Regions from separate parts of the Salinicoccus siamensis genome, predicted to be linked through region 3. Evidence: riboswitches for the same ligand, from Rfam matches in the RefSeq annotation. Region 3 holds a riboswitch; each other region holds the start of a gene.

What was found. A riboswitch is a leader RNA that binds a small molecule or an ion and turns the genes downstream of it on or off. The one in region 3 is predicted to bind S-adenosylmethionine.
Region 1: linked by a shared signal. The riboswitch ahead of metK (methionine adenosyltransferase) and the one ahead of ACZ5LF_RS07065 (methionine ABC transporter ATP-binding protein) in region 3 are both predicted to bind S-adenosylmethionine.
Region 2: linked by a shared signal. The riboswitch ahead of ACZ5LF_RS01460 (Na+/H+ antiporter NhaC family protein) and the one ahead of ACZ5LF_RS07065 (methionine ABC transporter ATP-binding protein) in region 3 are both predicted to bind S-adenosylmethionine.
Region 4: linked by a shared signal. The riboswitch ahead of ACZ5LF_RS09565 (methionine ABC transporter ATP-binding protein) and the one ahead of ACZ5LF_RS07065 (methionine ABC transporter ATP-binding protein) in region 3 are both predicted to bind S-adenosylmethionine.

Annotation. Positions count from the first base shown of each region.
Region 1 is NZ_AP043765.1:857,257-862,038, forward strand. Features, by position in the region: gene yidD (membrane protein insertion efficiency factor YidD) at 1-156, opposite strand, end outside; gene ACZ5LF_RS04525 (NUDIX domain-containing protein) at 251-709, shown strand; gene pckA (phosphoenolpyruvate carboxykinase (ATP)) at 782-2,362, opposite strand; SAM riboswitch class I at 2,511-2,614, shown strand; gene metK (methionine adenosyltransferase) at 2,706-3,899, shown strand; gene ACZ5LF_RS04540 (nuclease-related domain-containing protein) at 4,089-4,782, shown strand, end outside.
Region 2 is NZ_AP043765.1:288,195-292,976, reverse strand. Features, by position in the region: gene ACZ5LF_RS01475 (ABC transporter ATP-binding protein) at 1-670, opposite strand, end outside; gene ACZ5LF_RS01470 (ABC transporter substrate-binding protein) at 687-1,652, opposite strand; gene ACZ5LF_RS01465 (NAD(P)/FAD-dependent oxidoreductase) at 1,764-2,783, shown strand; SAM riboswitch class I at 2,874-2,971, shown strand; gene ACZ5LF_RS01460 (Na+/H+ antiporter NhaC family protein) at 3,051-4,343, shown strand; gene ACZ5LF_RS01455 (M20 metallopeptidase family protein) at 4,399-4,782, opposite strand, start outside.
Region 3 is NZ_AP043765.1:1,358,069-1,362,850, reverse strand. Features, by position in the region: partial or broken gene ACZ5LF_RS07085 (IS30 family transposase) at 1-118, opposite strand, end outside; gene ACZ5LF_RS07080 (prepilin peptidase) at 391-1,107, shown strand; gene radC (RadC family protein) at 1,110-1,787, shown strand; gene ACZ5LF_RS07070 (hypothetical protein) at 1,806-2,168, shown strand; SAM riboswitch class I at 2,480-2,582, shown strand; gene ACZ5LF_RS07065 (methionine ABC transporter ATP-binding protein) at 2,646-3,659, shown strand; gene ACZ5LF_RS07060 (methionine ABC transporter permease) at 3,652-4,311, shown strand; gene ACZ5LF_RS07055 (MetQ/NlpA family ABC transporter substrate-binding protein) at 4,313-4,782, shown strand, end outside.
Region 4 is NZ_AP043765.1:1,870,018-1,874,799, forward strand. Features, by position in the region: gene ACZ5LF_RS09555 (MetQ/NlpA family ABC transporter substrate-binding protein) at 1-33, opposite strand, end outside; gene ACZ5LF_RS09560 (methionine ABC transporter permease) at 72-764, opposite strand; gene ACZ5LF_RS09565 (methionine ABC transporter ATP-binding protein) at 761-1,783, opposite strand; SAM riboswitch class I at 1,858-1,957, opposite strand; gene ACZ5LF_RS09570 (thioredoxin family protein) at 1,998-2,315, opposite strand; gene ACZ5LF_RS09575 (toprim domain-containing protein) at 2,266-2,673, opposite strand; gene gcvH (glycine cleavage system protein GcvH) at 2,740-3,120, opposite strand; gene ACZ5LF_RS09585 (Spx/MgsR family RNA polymerase-binding regulatory protein) at 3,184-3,546, opposite strand; gene ACZ5LF_RS09590 (thioredoxin family protein) at 3,674-3,991, shown strand; gene aroD (type I 3-dehydroquinate dehydratase) at 4,023-4,775, opposite strand.

The DNA of each region.
Region 1 (4,782 bases), 500 kb from region 3:
CCTGACAGCCAGGTACCCGCCTTTTATAGCACCATGTTCCTGCACGGCGTCGATGCTGTAGTTCGAACAGGTCGGATAGAATCTGCAGCTTGGTGGAAACATCGGGGAGATGGCCTTCTGGTAAAAACGAATCATGGATAGAAGGATTGATTTCATTGAGTATCACCGCTCTTTTATTTATAACTTCCATAATATAAGGTACACTGGATTTAATCAAATTTAAGACTCAAATCGATTTGGAGAGGATGCAATGCTGGAATTTATAGATCATCATGGGCGCAACGTCACTTTTGACCCAGAGAGTGTGGAGGATGCAGACCATGTGCTGGCAATCTGCAAGATGGATGGAAAATATCTGTTCACAGAACATAAGGTCCGTGGTATCGAATTTCCGGGCGGTAAGTTGGAAGACCGTGAGACTCTCCGGGAAGCATTGCAACGGGAAGTGTTCGAAGAGACCGGCGCGAGCCTCTCAGAGCTCAAATATATGGGCGCGTACACTGTACATGACAGCCGTCCATTCAAAAAAGGAGTCTATTTCGGAATCGTCGATGACCTTTTCTTCAAATGTGAATACATGGAGACTTATGGACCTGTCGTCTATCCTTCGATAGAGGCAGTGCCGGAAGAAAAGCGGAGTTTCCTGCTTGATGACCCGTGCATCCAATTCATATATGAGTTGAGCAGAACTGATGTTTTTTTCAGTTGAGCATCCCAGATGATAAACAAAAGATCAGGTCGCACTGCGACCTGATCTTTTGTTATGGCACAAGCAGATTCATCACACTGTGAATCCGCCGTTTTGTGCGATATGTTCGGAATCTTTACCGAACTTTTTGAAGTTCTCGATGAATGATTCCTTCAGTTGCTTCGCTTTTTCATCATATGCTTCTTCGGATACCCAAGTATTGCGTGGGTTCAATATCTCATTCGGCACACCTGGCACTGAAACTGGTATGCTCAATCCAAAGACGGAATCCTCTTCAAAATCATTGAGGACAAGCTCTCCACTGATGGCACGCCTTACCATGGAACGCGTATATTTGAGATCCATACGCTTACCGACACCGTATTCCCCTCCGGACCAGCCGGTGTTTACGAGATAGACATCGACGTTATGCTTATCGATGAGATCACCCAACATATTCGCGTAAGTTGTCGCATGAAGCGGCAGGAATGGAGAACCAAAGCATGTAGAGAAGACAGGTTGCGGAGAAGTGACACCGCGCTCTGTGCCTGCAAGCTTGGAAGTGAAGCCGCTCAGGAAATGATACATGGCTTGTGATTTAGTCAGCTTCGAGATGGGAGGCAACACACCGAATGCATCAGCGGTCAGGAAAATGATCGTATTCGGGTGACCAGCCACTGAAGGGATGCGTGCATTGTCGATGTAATCGAGAGGATAGGCTGCACGAGTATTTTCAGTCAACGCGTTATCGTCATAGTCCGGAGTGCCGTCTTTATCAACCACCACGTTTTCCAGAACCGTCCCGAAGCGGATTGCCTGGTAGATTTCCGGTTCCTTTTCAGCGGACAGGTTGATCGTTTTGGCATAGCAGCCACCTTCGATATTGAACACGCCATTTTCATTCCATCCGTGCTCATCGTCACCAATCAGTTCGCGCTGTGCATCTGCAGACAAGGTCGTCTTTCCAGTGCCCGAAAGGCCGAAGAACAGTGCGACATCCTTATTCTCACCGACGTTGGCAGAGCAGTGCATGCTCATGATCCCTTGTTCCGGGAGCAGATAGTTCATGACGGAGAAGATGGATTTCTTCATTTCACCAGCGTATTCCGTCCCCCCGATGAGTACGATGCCTTTTTCAAGGGAAACGATGATGAACGTTTCCGATTTAGTACCATCGACTTCAGGGTCGGCCTTGAATGTCGGGGCGGATACGATGGTGAATTCAGGGTTGATGTTAAGAGCTTCTTCCTTCGTTTCCGGTCTGATGAACATGGTGCGGGCAAACATATTGTGCCAGCTGTATTCATTTATTACTCTAAGGTCAAGGCTGGTTGCCTCATCAGCGCCTGCGTGCCCGTTGAAGATAAAGAGTTCTTCCTTGTTATCGAGATAGTCGACGACTTTCGCAAAAAGGTTGTTGAATACCTCTTCGGAAATTGGCTGGTTGACTTCTCCCCAATCAACCTTGTCCCTGGAAGTGTCATCTTCGACGATGAAGCGGTCCTTAGGACTTCTGCCGGTATATTTCCCGGTTTCGGCACGCAAAGCACCCGTATTGGTCAGTTTCCCCTCTCCTCTCTCCAAAGATTTTTCAACAAGTTGGGAAGTGGAGAGTTGGATATGTGCCGCATCCTTCGACACGAGATTCTGAATTAACTCGGAATGGTTTACCATTGTTTATGCCCCCGTTTTATAGATTATACATAGATGATGCTTTTCATGAATTAGTATAACACATTCATAATTGAGGTGACATAATAAATATCAAACAAGAATAGCTTGATTTGAAACCTCTCATCTAGTATATTATAGGGTAAGTTATCTCTTATCAAGAGCCGGTGGAGGGAACATACCCGATGAAGCCCAGCAACCTCTTTACTGAAGAAAGGTGCTAAAGGATGCAGAAGTGATTCTGATCGATAAGGGGAAGAGCGGAGCCTTTTCTCGTCTTATGGAGAAAAAGGCTCTATTTTTTTGCAGTGGGAGATAGCTAATATACTTAAAGGAGATAAAGTTAATGGCAGAGCGTAGACTTTTCACTTCGGAATCTGTTACTGAAGGTCATCCCGACAAGATTGCAGACCAGATTTCCGATGCGATACTTGATGAGATACTGAAAGGGGATAAAGATGCCAGGGTGGCCTGCGAGACGGTGGTCAATACCGGTATGGCACTGATTGTTGGAGAGATAAGTACAAACACTTATGTAGATATCCCTAAAATTGTCAGGAAGACGGTCAAAGATATCGGTTACATCCGTGCCAAATACGGTTACGACTACAAGACTATGTCGGTATTGACGGGGATTGATGAACAGTCTGAAGATATCGCGCAAGGTGTTGATGACGCTTTTGAAACGCGGGATTCGGCAACCATTTCAACAGGGGCAGGCGATCAGGGGCTGATGTTTGGTTTTGCATGCGATGAGACAGAAGAGCTCATGCCTCTGCCAATAGCGTTGGCACATCAGCTTGCCAGGCGGTTGACGGAGGTGCGGAAGGAAGAGATCATCGACTATCTGCGGCCGGATGGCAAGACTCAGGTGACTGTGGAGTACGACGAAGAGAATAATGTAAAGAGAATAGATACCATCGTCATCTCCTCACAACATCATGAAGAAGTGGAGACGGAAAAGATCCGCGAAGATCTCATCAACCACGTCATCCGAGAAGTTGTGCCTGAAGAACTGCTTGATGCGGACACGCGCTATATCATCAACCCGACGGGCCGTTTCGTCATCGGAGGCCCCCAAGGTGATGCAGGATTGACTGGACGCAAGATCATCGTCGACACATACGGAGGATATGCCCGCCATGGTGGAGGCGCATTCAGCGGTAAAGACCCGACTAAAGTCGACCGTTCTGCAGCCTATGCTGCTCGCTATATCGCAAAAAACATCGTGGCGGCGAAAGTTGCTGCAAAATGTGAAATTCAGCTGGCTTACGCGATAGGGGTCAGCGAGCCGGTCTCGATTTCAGTCGATACGTTTGGAACATCTGAATATAGTGAATCGGCTATCGTAGCGGTTATAAGGAAGCAATTCAACTTGTCGCCTGACGGCATCATAGATATGCTCGACCTAAAGCGCCCGATATATAAAGCGACGGCGAGCTATGGCCATTTCGGCCGTAACGACGCGGAATTCCCATGGGAGAAGATTGATAAAGCCACTGCCATAAAGACGGAACTTGAGAGCGTCACGATGAAATAAATGGATAGCTCCCTTAGAAACAGGGGGCTATCTTACATAAGTACGCTAATCCGGTATATTTATATGCAGATGCATTATTTTCCTTGAAAAGCTCGCTTTTCCCATGTAAAGATATATCATTTCCGGTATAATGAACGGAGTCTTAATTAAGACGGGAAAGTCAAACAGGAAAGGAATTGAGGAAAGTCCATGAATACAGATATTTTTACCAATCCGATATTCATCGTGGTGGCAATTCTGCTTCTTATCGTTGCAATTGCGTTCCTGGTCTATTATTTCAGGAATAGAGGCAAAGTGAAAACGCTCCAGGAGGAGTATGATAAAGAGAAGGACGCCCTAGTCGAAAAATATGAGGCTGATAATGCAGCCGAGCGCCAGGAACATGAAGAGAAATTGTCGTCAATCAATGAGAAATATCACGAAGAAACGACATTGCTCAACAATAAACTTTCAAGCCTGCGCCAGTTTACCGTAGACAAGGGAGAGTACTTGACCGATTTGTCACTCCTACAGCTGAAGGACCGCCTTGTGGCAGATGAAAAGATCAGGGAGACGGATATGTACATACTCTCCAATGTGTATCTGCCTTCACGCAATTACACGAACACCCGTAAAATCGATCATCTGGTACTTACGCGGACGGGCATCTATTTGATCGACTCCAAATATTGGAGTGGGCATATACTGCATGGTGTCAATGAAGAGAATTTTGAACAGTTGCCTTATGTAGAACATTTCTTTGACCTTCTGGATATTGACAAGGCAAAAGAACAGACGTTGATATTCGAAAAGGGAAATGAGCAGAATGTGGCAGTCAACCATTATAATGAAACGATCGAAGAAACTAAAATCTCTGCTGAAAAACTCAAGAATATCTTCAAGC
Region 2 (4,782 bases), 1.1 Mb from region 3:
GATGTCCACTTGTGATGATTTTCCCTTCATTCATTATTACTAGATGATCGGAGTACTTGATGGCATGATTGATGTCATGGAGCACCATGACGACCGTCTGCTTCGTCTCCTCATTCAACCTTTTGACGATGTTCAAGGTTTCCAGCTGGTGGTGGATGTCAAGATATGTCGTCGGCTCGTCAAGCAGCAGTACATCCGCTCCTTGGGCAAGCAACAGGCTGATCCATACACGCTGCGCTTGTCCTCCTGAAAGCTCGCTCATCATACGGCCTTCAAATTCAATGGCGCCTGTTTCCTTCAATGCCCAATCGATTATCTTATAGTCATCCGGCTTCAAACCCTGGAACCGCTTAAGATGTGGATAACGGCTGAAGCTGACAAGATCGCGTACTTTGACATCGTACTGCAATCTGTTCTTCTGGGATAGGATGCTGACCTTTTTGGCGATGTCCTTGGATTTCATCTGACGGATATCCATATCATTGATGTAGACCCCGCCTTCTTTTGCAGAAATGATTCTCGAAATCGTCTTCAGCATGGTCGATTTGCCACATCCGTTCGGCCCTATTATGGTCGTAATCTTCCCTTCCATCAGTTCCATATCAATATCGTCCAGGATCGTCCGGTTATTAAGCTCGATTGTTATATCCTTCAGTTCTACATGCGTCATGTGAGACACCTGCCCATCATTTTTTCGTCAATTCTTCAACGATGACATCCAACTCGTGTTCGAGTGAATAGGGGTCGTTGTAATAGAATGTCGGAGAATCGAATTCGATTACCTGATCATTTTGAACAGCGTCGAGATTTTTCCACACTTCTGTTTCGCGGTATGCATTATCTGCACCGGAATCTCCCGTTCCGACAAATATATAATCCCCTGCATATTTCTCCACTTCTTCAGCCGATATCTTTTTCCACCCTGTCTCCACTACTTCTTCCTGAGTTGCTTCAGGGACTTCCATATCGAGCTCCTGATAGATGATTTCTGTACCGCGGCCCCAATTTGTACCGTAGACATAAATGTCTTTGGCAAACTGTTCCATGACTGTGGCGGTGGCGCCTTCAGGCACGGCTTCTTCAACTTTTTGTCGGGCTTCTTCCGTCTTGGAATCCCATTCTTCCAGCCATTTCTCCGCCTTGTCTTGATTACCTGTAATGTCTGCCAGTTCTTTATGGATATCCAGGTAGTTCCACTTCGCATAGTCGATTGGAATCGTTGGTGCCACAGATTTCAGTTTGTCGAGGTTCTGGTCTGAGTTGAAGGCGATAATCAAATCAGGATTCAAGCTCATGACCTGCTCGACGTTTCCTTCCTCAATCAATTCTATGTCTTCAGTATAAGGTTTCAACACTTCACTTTCTGTAACGCGCTCATGCACGCCCACTACGTTCGCGTCCATCTGCATCAGATTGCCGAAATAGCTCGTCGCCAAAATGACGATGCGTTGGGGGTCTTCAGGTATTTCGACCTCTTCGCCCGCATCGGTCGTATAGGAAACCATTTCTTTATCCTCTATGCCGGATTCTGAAGTTTCTTCTTTCGCGTCAGATGTTTCTCCATTAGAGTCTGATTCCGAGGAGGTGCCGCCTCCGCATGCTGCCATCAACATTACAATGAAAACCATAAGTAATCCAAGCCTTTTCTTCATATATGTACCCGCCTATATCAAATTTTTAAGTGCTGTATATTGATAATCATTCTCAATGACTTTATAATAAATGACCAAGAAGCAAATTTCAATGACTAAGGGTGAAATATTATGAAAATTTCCGACACACTCATAATCGGAGGCGGGCCAGCTGGATTATATGCCAGTTTCTATGCAGGATTGCGTGGCATGAGCGTACAGCTCATCGATCATCACCCCGAACTCGGAGGAAAACTCAACATCTATCCCGAAAAGATGGTCTGGGATATCGGAGGCGTCGCGCCTGCGCCTGCCGACCAGATCCGCCAGCAGATGATTGATCAGGCAAAGACTTTCGATCCGGAAATCCATGTGTCTACGACATGTGAAGCAATCCATCAACACCAGGATTATTTCGAGGTGGCTACAGACAAAGGACCGCTATTCAGCCGCACGCTCATCGTCGCTTCCGGCCGGGGCATCTTCTCGCCCGTCAAACTTACAGTCGAAGGTGCGGAGTCTGGTGGATTCAGCAACCTCCATTATACAGTCAAGCGCCTTGATCGTTTCAAGGGACGTGACATCCTCATCTCTGGCGCCGGCAACACTGCCATTGACTGGGCAGAAGCGCTGTGCAATATCGCGTCATCCGTCACCTTGGTCTACCGGAGCGAAGAGATGAAGGGGCACGAGGCGATGATCGCCTCCCTCCACCAAAAAGAAAATCTCCATATGTGTCCGCAGTGCCAGATCGACGCCCTCATCCCTGATGAGATAACAGAGGAAATTGCCGCTGTCCGCCTGTCCAACGGCCACATGATTGATGTCGACGATGTCCTGGTCAGCCATGGATATGAATCAAACTGCACATTCCTCGACGCGCTAAGGGGAAAAATTCCATTAAACGAGCACCAGATGATATTGACTGATGATATCGTCGATACACCTGTGCCGGGATTATTTGCATGTGGCGACCAGATCACCTACGACGATAAAGTACACCTCATTGCAGGGTGTTTTACAGAGGCGGCACAAGCCGCGAACCACGCCAAGAAATTCCTTCAATCCGATGCGCCGGCAGAAGGCATGGTCTCTTCCCATAACGATATATTCAAGGAAAAGAACAGACAGCTCATCAAAAACAGACGATGAAGGCCCGGGGCCCATCATATGGTTCCAGCCGCACACTATTGACACTCCAACTAAAAAAAGGTAGAGTGGATTAAAATTAAATCGAGAAATTTCTTATCCAGAGAGGTGGAGGGACTGGCCCTATGAAGCCTCGGCAACACCCAAGGGACTGTGCCAATTCCAGAAGCATCATGCTTGAAAGATAAGAAGAGATATCATTGCCCTCTTCTTCCATATGTAGAGGGCTTTTTATTTTCTCAGACCACCAACCATCTGGAGTGATAGATTATGACAAAAAACACCCGCGGTAATCCCCTCGCACTATTGCCCCTGCTCGTTTTCGTACTGCTTTTCCTTGGAACGGGCATCGTGGCGCAGGACTTCTATGCCATGCCGATTACCGTCGCGGTGATCATCGCCATCATCGCCGCCATGCTGCTCAAGCCAAAAGAACGCCTGAACGATAAAATCGCTGTGCTCACCCGGGGTGCCGGACAGGAAAACATCATGCTGATGGTCATCATCTTCCTGCTTGCCGGCGCTTTTTCACAAGTTGCAGAGAATATGGGGGCCGTCGACTCGACCGTCAACTTCGGGCTGGCCTTTCTGCCAAGCAGCCTTCTGCTCGTCGGCCTGTTTGTGATTTCATGCTTCATCTCCATCTCGATGGGCACATCGACCGGTACGGTCGCCGCGCTGGTCCCCATCGCCGTCGGCATTGCAGGCCAAACCGACCTTGCTTTGGCGTTGACTGTGGCGACGGTCATAGGTGGCGCAATGTTTGGGGATAATTTGTCCATCATCTCTGACACGACCATCGTCTCCACCCAATCCCAGGAGGTGAAGATGGTGGACAAGTTCAAGACGAACTTTCTGATCGTCCTGCCCGGTGCCATAATTACGATGATCATACTATGGTTCATTTCGTCCGGCCAATCTGCAACTGCCGGAAGCGATGGGGGTTACAGCCTACTTAAGGTGTTACCGTATCTGCTTGTCCTCATCATCGCACTGAGCGGCGTCAATGTACTGCTCGTGCTTTTGAGCGGCATCGTGTTTGCAGGAATTGTCGGTCTTGCCGACGGTTCCTATACAGTGACTTCGCTGATCGCCGCTGCCGGCGAGGGCATCGGCAACATGCAGGAGATTGCCGTCATTACGATACTGATCGGCGGCCTCATCGCACTGATCCAGCATTACGGCGGAATCGACTACCTGCTCCACTTCATTACGGACAGGATCCATACTAGGCGCGGGGCTGAGTTCGGCATTGCCACCCTGGTCAGCGTGACCGATTTGAGTACCGCCAACAATACAATTTCCATCATCATCACAGGCCCCCTCGCCCGTGACATTGCTGATGAGTACGGGGTCGACCGTAAGAAATCCGCCAGCATCCTCGATATTTTCGCCTCGGCATTCCAGGGCATCATCCCCTATGGTGCACAGATGCTTGCAGCGGCCGGGCTGGCCAGCATTTCACCCATTGCCCTTATACCGTTCGCCATCTATCCAGCAATGCTGCTTATCTCTGGACTTATCGCCATCGCCATCGGATTCCCAAAGAAGTTGAATTCCTGACGAAAATAAAGCGGCCCCTCCATGCGTCATCGACGTGCGGAGGGGCTGCTTTATTTTAGTGTTTTCCCATATTCAAGGCGACAAGGACCATCATTTTGACCCCGTCGCTGAAACTGTCTTCATCGATGCCGAACTTAGGGTGGTGGTGGGGATACTCCATATCCTTCTCGCGGCTGCCTGCACCAATGAAGGCATATGTCCCTGGAATCTTCTGTGAGAAAGCCGAGAAATCTTCTCCGCCCATAGCCATCGGATATTCAAAGATGGCTCCACCGAATTCCGCCACTGCAATCTCTCTGACCTGGTCTGTCATATCATGATTATTGATGACAGCAGAATAGCCGTAGTTGAAGGTGAAATTGAACGTCGCATTGTACATGCTGCATACACCTTCGATGGCTTTTTCCATCCGCTCTTTAACTAACTCCCGTGTATTTCC
Region 3 (4,782 bases):
TATGGACCGTCTGTCGGGCCCGGCAGACCCGTTTGGAGATTTTTGAAACAGGGATGTTCTGATGAAAGTAGGATGCTATGATGACCAGTTCATCCGTGCTAAAATGGGTGTCGGTCATTCGTGATCACTCCTATGTTTTCTTTGGTTGGAAAACCATTTTGAGTGTATCACGAGTGGCTCTTTCTATGTGTCTAGCTTAATTTTACAATCGGCGATATCAAAAATTTTGTGTTAAACAGAAAATGGTATTGAAGGTAGAATAATAAAGAAACATGTATAATTATTAAGCTGAAATTAATTTTTTGCAGTTTATTATTGTCTATTGGTGATTACTGCGTTTTTACTAAATAAGGTTATGAAGCTAATATAGTGTCAGGAAGAGGTGATGCTATGTTTTTTATAATTATTCTTGGAGGTATCTGCGCATCATTTATATATGCTGTAACTGCATCCGATAACATTTCGATTTTATATCGTAGAAGTAGATGTGATTTATGTTTTCAGAGCTTAAAGCCTTATGAGCTAATTCCGGTAATGAGTTTTATTTTGCTTAAGGGGAAATGTTCCTATTGCAAAGAGAAAATCGATAACAGTTTTATAGTCTGTGAAATTTTAGTAATACTTCTTTATTTACTGCCCATTTATTTTAACCTTTCTCTCAAAGACCTCACATTATATTATTTGATGATTACAATTTTGTTGCCGCTTTCAATCTATGATAGAAAAAATTTAAAAATACCAAATCACATGAATCTTATATTTTTAGTTGCTGGACTATTTTTAACAGATCTATATTATTTAGAACCATTTCAGGACATTTGTATAATTTTAATTTTACATCTATTCTTTTATTTATTTTCAGAGTCAATAGGATATGGCGATATAAAATTGTTTACAGTAATCACTTTGATTACCCCTGTCAACTTCTTTATTTATAGCTTACTTCTTACCTATTTGATTGGAGGGTTATTTGTAATAATACTGCATTTCTATAAAACAAAGTTACCCGCTAAGATCCCTCTGGTCCCGTTTATTACTACGGCTATTATACTTTCATTTTTGTTATATGATGATTTGAATTCTATATATTTTGGAGGCTTCCTATAAGAATGTTAATTAAAGAGATGCACTTTTCGGATAAACCAAGAGAAAGATTGATGATTTATGGTCCTGATAAGCTTACTAATCAAGAGTTGCTTGGGATAATCATCAATACCGGCCACAAAGAGGAGTCTAGTATTGGAATTGCAAACAGAATCATAAAAGATATGAAATCTGTTCGTGAACTGCGTGATCTTACTTATCAGGAACTAATCAGCATTAAAGGTATTGGGGAAGCAAAAGCAATAACCATATTAGCAGTTATTGAACTAGCAATAAGAATGCATACACATTCATTAGAGGAAGATCTTTACATAAAAAGCCCAGATGATGTGAGTAAACTACTTATGGAAAAAATGAGATATTATCAACAAGAACATTTTGTAGTTTTATATTTATCTACCAAAAATATGGTTATCCACCAAGAAACGATGTTTAAAGGGTCTTTGAATACTTCGATAGTGCATCCTAGGGAGGTATATAAAGAAGCGATAAAGAGGAGCGCTGCCGCGATAATATGTGTACATAATCATCCTAGTGGTGATCCTTCGCCTTCGAGAGAAGATATCGAGGTTACAAAACGTTTGTATGAATGTGGAGAAATGATCGGCGTTGACTTTTTAGATCACATAATTATTGGATCTGGTAAATATATTAGCTTGAAAGAGATGAATGTAATTAAATAGCTAGAGGGGAACGATATAATGGGTTTGGATATGTATTTATATCTTGAAGATAATGAAACCAAAGAATTTATAGAATATAGTTATTATAGGAAATTTAACGCTCTTCAGGGTTATTTCGTAGATAATTTCTCTTTAGAGAACTGTGGGAAAGTAGAAATTGAGATAGAAACCGTTAGCAGGTTATATATATTATTAAATGAAATTAGATACAATCCTGAAAAAGCTGAGGTATTGCTCCCTGTTTATAAAGGACCATTTTTCGGGTCATACGAATATGACAAAATTTATCATAACCATATTAACCAAGCCGCATCAGATTTTTACCATGCCAAATTTATAAATTATAATCGATTCACCCTTTACTACACCTCAAATTGGTAATATTAACAAAGTGGTCGAATGATGCAGAAAGAGATTTTAGTCTTACATAATAAGGATGTTATTGAGATGGTACTGCGCAATACTTTTTAAATAATGGTAGGTCCATAATCCTTTGATAGATTCTATGTATTATCTAGAATCTAGATATCATATTCATAAGGAAAACAGGGTGATGTCATCACCCTGTTTTTAAATCCCTTTTGATTTGAAATTATCATTATCCATAGAAATCAAAAATAAAAGATTTATTATTATTAATATATTGACAATTCTAATAGTCTCGAGTAAAGTGATATTCATTCAATTAAATACATTTATCCAGAGAAGTGGAGGGATTGGGCCCTTTGAAGCTTCAGCAACAGGCTGTTATGGTACTGTGCTAAATCCTACAAGCGGATGCTTGGCAGATAGATATCTTTAAGCCATTTGCATTTAGCAGATGGCTTTTTGTTTTTAATATAAAAAGGATGTGGTGGCGTGGCTATTGAAATTACCGATGTCTCTAAAGAATATTTTGTTAAAGGAAAAAGGATAGAAGCTCTGAAAAAGACGACGCTCTCCATTCGTGAGGGCGAGATCTTCGGTCTGATTGGCTTCAGCGGGGCGGGGAAAAGTACTCTGTTGCGCCTGATCAATTTGTTGGAACAGCCGACTACCGGCAGCATCAATGTTAATGGTACCAATTTGGGCAAGTTGGCAGGAAGGGACTTGCGTGTAAAACGTCAGAAGATCGGCATGATCTTCCAACAGTTCAATCTGATTGAAACTAAAACGGTCTACCAGAACATAGAATTTGTGTTGAAGGCGAGCAATTACGACAAGAAGAAGGTGTCGTCGCGCATCGAAGAGTTACTGGCACTTGTGGGCTTGGCCGACAAGATGGATAGCTACCCCAAAAACTTGAGTGGCGGACAGAAGCAGCGTGTCGGCATTGCACGGGCATTAGCCAATGGTCCTGAAGTGCTTTTGTGTGATGAAGCGACAAGTGCACTCGATCCTGATACGACAAAAACAATTCTGAAACTGCTTAAAAAGATCAACAAGGAGCTGGGCATCACCATTGTGTTGATTACCCACGAGATGGAGGTCATTAAAGAGATTGCTGACCGTGTGGGCGTGATGACGGCAGGAGAGATTGTGGAGATGGATGATGTCTACGCGATCTTCAGCCATCCGGAACACGAAGTGACGAAAGGATTTGTTCAGGATATATATGATTTCACCATCCCACCGCACATTGAACTGAACAGTGAATCTGAAGTGATCACCATCAAATTCCTGAATGAATATGCGGAAGCGAACTATGTAAACCAACTCTACCGTCATTTTGACTGCGATATAAGCATATTGAATGGCCGCATCGAATATATCCAGGATATGCCTCTTGGATTTCTGATGCTCCACATCAAAGGCAGACAGGAAGAGATCACTAGATTGAAGCAGTTCATCGACGACTCAAAAGGAATAGAGAGGGCTGAAATATATGGATAGATTGATAGAAATTACACCGCTGCTATACCGGGCACTACTCGAAACGACTCTCATGGTATCGATATCCATATTCTTTGCGGTGCTGCTCGGACTCCCGCTCGGTGTATTGCTGTATGTGACCGCCAATCCGCTGCTCTATAGGATAAAACCACTGAATCAGTTTTTAGGGGCGCTGACGAACGTGATCCGGTCCTTCCCTTTCATTATATTGATTGTAGCGATCATGCCGATTGCGACTTGGCTGACAAACAGCTCCCACGGGCCGGTATTTGCCAGTGTGGCGCTTTCGTTAGCCGCTGTGCCGCTATTTGCGAGACTGGTGGAGACAAGCTTCAATGGCGTGGATAAAGGGGTGATTGAAGCGAGCATTGCTGGGGGCGCATCACTCTGGCTGATCATTACGGATGTGTTGATCCCGGAAGCGAAGCGGGGAATCACCCAGGCGATTACGCTGACGATCATCACCATCGTCGCCTTCAGCGCCACAGCAGGTGTCGTCGGTGGGGGCGGCATCGGAGATCTTGCGATACGATATGGCTACTATCGCTATGATACTGTGACGATGATTGCCACTGTCATCATTTTGATTATAATTGTCCAGCTCATCCAGATAATCGGGGACTATTTGAGCCAAAGAGAGGAGAGGAATTGATATGCGTGGGATACTGATATTCCTTCTGTCAACACTTGCTGTCATCATAGGCAGCAGCGCGCTGCTCTACGAAGGGGAGGGGGAAGTGATCACAATCGGCGCTTCCACCGGCCCCTACAGCGATATGGTGAACTTTGCATTGAAGCCAGCACTGGAAGAACAGGGCTACACGGTCGAAATCGTGGAGTACACCGATTATATCCAACCGAACAATGCTCTAAATAACGGGGATCTGGATGCGAATCTTTATCAGAATAAATCGTTCATGGCTGACTTCAATAAGGAGAATGGCACGGATTTCCATAACCTCATCCAAGTGCCGACTGCGCCTATGGGACTCTATTCCAGCGAATATGATTCATTGGATGAAATAGAAAATGGCAGCGAAGTGGCACTTCCCTTGGACCCCGTCAATTCTTCGAGGGGGTTCCAGACGCTTATGGACGCGGGGCTGATTGAAATTGCAGAGGA
Region 4 (4,782 bases), 510 kb from region 3:
CAACAGGGTAAAAAACAATAGATATTTTTTCATGATCAATTCCTACTTTCCAATTGTATTTATAATGAGGGCTATCTTTTATCCACAGTTTTGGCGGTGAAGTCTCCAATGAACTGGATGATAAAAACGATCGCCAATATTATTATCGTTGCGACCAGAGTGACATCGCTCTGGCTTCTGGTGAAACCGACCATGTAGGCAAGGTTGCCCAGCCCGCCGGCTCCGATGACTCCTGCAATCGCAGTGGACCCGACCAGCATGATCGCCGTGACTGTGATTCCTGATATCAATGCCGGCAGAGACTCCGGCAGGAGCACTTTCCTGATGATTGTCCAAGTGCCTGCCCCCATGGACTCCGCTGCTTCGATGACACCTTTGTCAATCTCTTTCAGTGCTATTTCCACAAGTCTTGCATAGAAGGGGGACGCCCCAATGATCAATGCCGGCAAGGCACCTTGGGAGCCCATGATGGTGCCCATCAACACTTTAGTGAATGGTATCAGCAATATGATTAATATGATGAACGGTATGGCCCTGAACAAATTGACGAGGAAAGCCGTTACGCCATAGATCGGCGCACTTGCTGCATGCTCTTTCTTGGATGACAAGAAGAGTATGATGCCTAGCATCAGGCCGAAGATGAAGGTGAACGCGGTTGAAACTACCGTCATATAGAGGGTTTCCTGTGTAGCTGTCCACACATTCCCCCACCTGACATTCTCAAAAGAGAGCATTTCCTGGAATGCTGCCACAAAATTCATCATTGCTGCTCCACCTCCACTGTTACATCGTGCTCGGCAAGCTCCTCACCAAGAAGTCCCAACTTCTCTTCGTCCGCTTCTATGGCAACGTAGAGGTGCCCGTAGGACTCGTTGTTGGTCCGCTTGATGTTGCCAGACAATATGTTCAAGTCCAAGTTGTATTTTTTGATGACTTGGGAAACGATCGGCGCCCTGGACTGGGACCCGACAAATCCAAGCTTCAGAACCTTTGAAGCTGGGAACATTTCTTTCACCTCTTCAAAAGACAGTGCTGATTCTTCATCATTGATATCGTCTTTGACAAATCGTTTCGTCACGCTATGTTCAGGATTCTGGAACAATTTTATGATCGGTCCTGTTTCGACTACCTTGCCGTTCTCCATGACAGCGCCTCTATCACAGATTTTACGGATCACATGCATTTCATGGGTAATCAGAACAATAGTCAAGTCCATTTCATCCCGAATCCTGATCAGCAGATCCAACACCTCATCGGTCGTTTCCGGATCGAGCGCGCTTGTCGCCTCATCGCACAGCAACACTTCGGGCCGATTGGATAATGCGCGGGCGATCCCCACCCGTTGCTTCTGGCCTCCAGACAATTGGCTCGGATGATTGTCTTCTCGTCCCGTCAATCCGACCAGAGCAATCAGTTCAGCGACTCTCTTCTCACGCTCCTTTTTAGGCACACCGGCAATTTCAAGCGGAAAACTGATGTTTTCAGCGACCGTCCTAGACCAGAGAAGATTGAAATGCTGAAAAATCATAGAAACTTTCTGGCGTTTTTTCCGAAGTGCAGGGCGTGTCATCGAAGTAAGGGTATCTCCGCTGATCACCACGTCACCTGAAGTTGGCCGTTCCAGACCGTTGAGCAGCCGGATCAGTGTGGACTTCCCAGCCCCGGAGTAGCCTATCACCCCAAATATCTCGCCCTGACGGACATGCAGATCTACCTCATCCACTGCTTTTATATCTGCGGCTTTAGTCTTAAATGTCTTGGTCGCTTTTTTTATATCTATCATCATGCTCCACTCCTGCCTATAAAAATAAGAAAGCCTACTCAAAAAATGAGTAGGCTTCTGGTATCATCCGCAGCCTCTCATCTTCGATCCTAGGATCTAGTGAATTAGCACCTTGTCATAATGACGGTTGCCGTGGCTTCATAGGGCACTTCCCTCCACCACTCTTGATAAGAGTCTTGTTATTCGATTGTTAACCATGATAGCACCAGTCGGTCTAGGCGTCAACAAAAAATTCTTCTAATTTTTCAGTTAAATGGGGGACGGATTGAAATGCATAGATTTCTTCCTTCAACTTCCCATTTTTAAAAAGGAGGAGTGCGGGTGCAGAACGGATCTGATATTTTTCAATCAATTCCTTTTCATAATTCAGGTCCACTGCTGTATAGGAAAAACTTTTCATCTCCGCTACTACATCCAGCATCTTCTCAGCAATCCTGCAATTGGCGCAGATTGGCGCATAGCAGTACAGGATAAAGGTGTCTTCAGCTTGAATATGGCTGATTATATCGATTTTTTCGGAGGATTTCTTCATTTTCGAACTTACCTTTCATGAGCAGTCTTTCATCGACGTAAAATCCATGATGGGCGAGCAGCATCGCAAGATAATCGAGGGGACACCGGCTCACTTCACCATAGTTAGAATCTATATAAACGTGCGTGCCCTCACTAATGTGCCTTTTGAACCACTGTCTGATCTTTCTGCCTTCCCTGTCTGAATCGGTCAGGATATAGACCTCAGAACCATTTGATTCTTCCAGGATTTCATCCAATTTGGAGATTCCCATGGTACCATGCGTACATATTATATGTACAGGCTCCACCAGTACTTCTTCGATGCGGTGCTTATCTGTTTTTCCCTCTACAATGAGTATCTTATCAGAAACATGCATAGCCATCACCTCTGGTCCATGATAGATTTTAAAAAAACTCTGGACAATGTCCAGAGTTCAAGTATTCTATGCGTCCACCATTTCATCATAAGCATCCGCATCCATCAGCTTATCGACCTGTGAATCGTCGGAAAGTTCGACAACAAGCATCCAGGCCTCTTCATAAGGAGATTCATTGACGAGTTCAGGGCTATCTTCCAGCTCTTCATTTATTTTTACTACTGTACCACTTACCGGCGCATATAATTCAGATACGGTCTTAACTGATTCTACGCTACCGAATGATTCCCCAACTGTAATATCGTCACCTTCAGCAGGGAGCTCGACGAATACGATGTCCCCGAGTTCTGATTGTGCAAACTCAGTGATGCCGAGTGTTACCTTGCCATCTTCCACCTTGACCCATTCGTGATCTTCTGAATACTTGAATTCTTTTGGTGATGCCACAATAAAAACCTCCTTTTTCTTATACACATATATATTCTCACATACTTTGCCATTTAAGCAAGGTTAATCATTCGTATCAAAGGTTCTCCTATACTCTGCCTCTTTAAAACCGAGCAGTACGGTTTCTTCGCGATAGAGCAACGGTCGTTTTATAAGCAGCCCGTCAGCTTCCAGCAAGCCAAGCTTCTCATTGTCGGATAAAGTATCAAGACGTGTCTTAAGTTCCAGTTCCTTGAACTTTTTTCCACGTGAATTAAAGAATTCATCCAAACTTCTTCCGGATTTCTTGGCCATCTCTGATATTTCTTCTCCGGATGGAGGGGTTTTCACGATATCGATGTCCTCAAAAGGAATGTCATTCTCTTTCAGGAAGTTTTTGGCCTTACGGCAAGTCGTACATTTTGGATACCCATATAATATAGTCATCAATTTCCTCCAGTTTAATTATAAGGTGATTCTTCAAGTTTTCCATGGATGTTGGGGTCTGGCATATTTTCATATTATAAAAAAAGATGGTAGACTGAAACATATCGATATATAAAGGAGTAAGATTATGAAGCCGATTACTGCATATGATGACTACAGCCAAAAGATTCAAGGTGATGATAAGATCATCATCAAGTTTTTCGCAGACTGGTGCCCGGACTGTACGCGCATGAACATGTTCATCGATCCCATCCTGGAAGAATACAACCATGTTGAGTGGTATGAACTGAATCGTGACGATGTGCCCGAAGCTGCGGATGAGAATGATGTCATGGGGATTCCGAGCCTGCTCGTTTTCCAGAACGGCAAGAAGCTCGCCCACCTGCATTCTGCAGATGCCAAGTCACCTGAATCCGTCCAGGAATTCCTGAAATCAAACATATGATCAAGTAAAGTGCCCTTCTGCGGCACTTTTTCTATTTACCTTCCTCAAACAACCCAAGGTTTTCCTTCAAATCCTCTGCAAGGATTTGTCCAGGTGCAGCTTTGTGAAGTATATAACCGTAGGTCAGGCATGAACCGAATACTCCGCCGGCTACCCTGGTAATCTTTCCAAGCTCCCCCATTGCGATGCCGACCACCCGGCAATCAAACTGTTGACGGGCATCATGGACGGCACTCAATATGCTGAGGACGTCACGCCCCCCGGCCGGTTGGTAGGCCAGCTTTAAAATGTCTCCGCCACTTTCGAGCATATCTCGATATGTTGCCATCATTTCGTCAAAGTGGGGAGTGTCCTGAAAATCGTGCTGACTGAGGATGACGCCTATCTCCTTGGATTTTGCGCGCGCGACGAGGTTATCGATGATGTCTTCATACATGAAAAATTCAATATCCACCATGTCGATGCTGCAACGTTCCATCACATCAGCAAGCAATGATTCATATTCAGCTGCCGTCTTTTGGCCTTTCCCCCCTTCTTTCAATGTCCGGTACGTATAGATGATCGGATACCCGGCCATATGGCTCGTAATATATTCGACCATTTCTATATGGTCTTCACGGCTCAACGCATCAAATGCATCGCTCCTGATTTCAAGGATATCGAATGCACTGGTATTCATCCTTGCCGCTTCCATTTCTTCATCAATCATTTCCTTTGAATTACCCGAGAAGGATACAACCACCTTCGGCATGCCCGCTCCGATATCTACACCTTTAATATTCATAGTAATC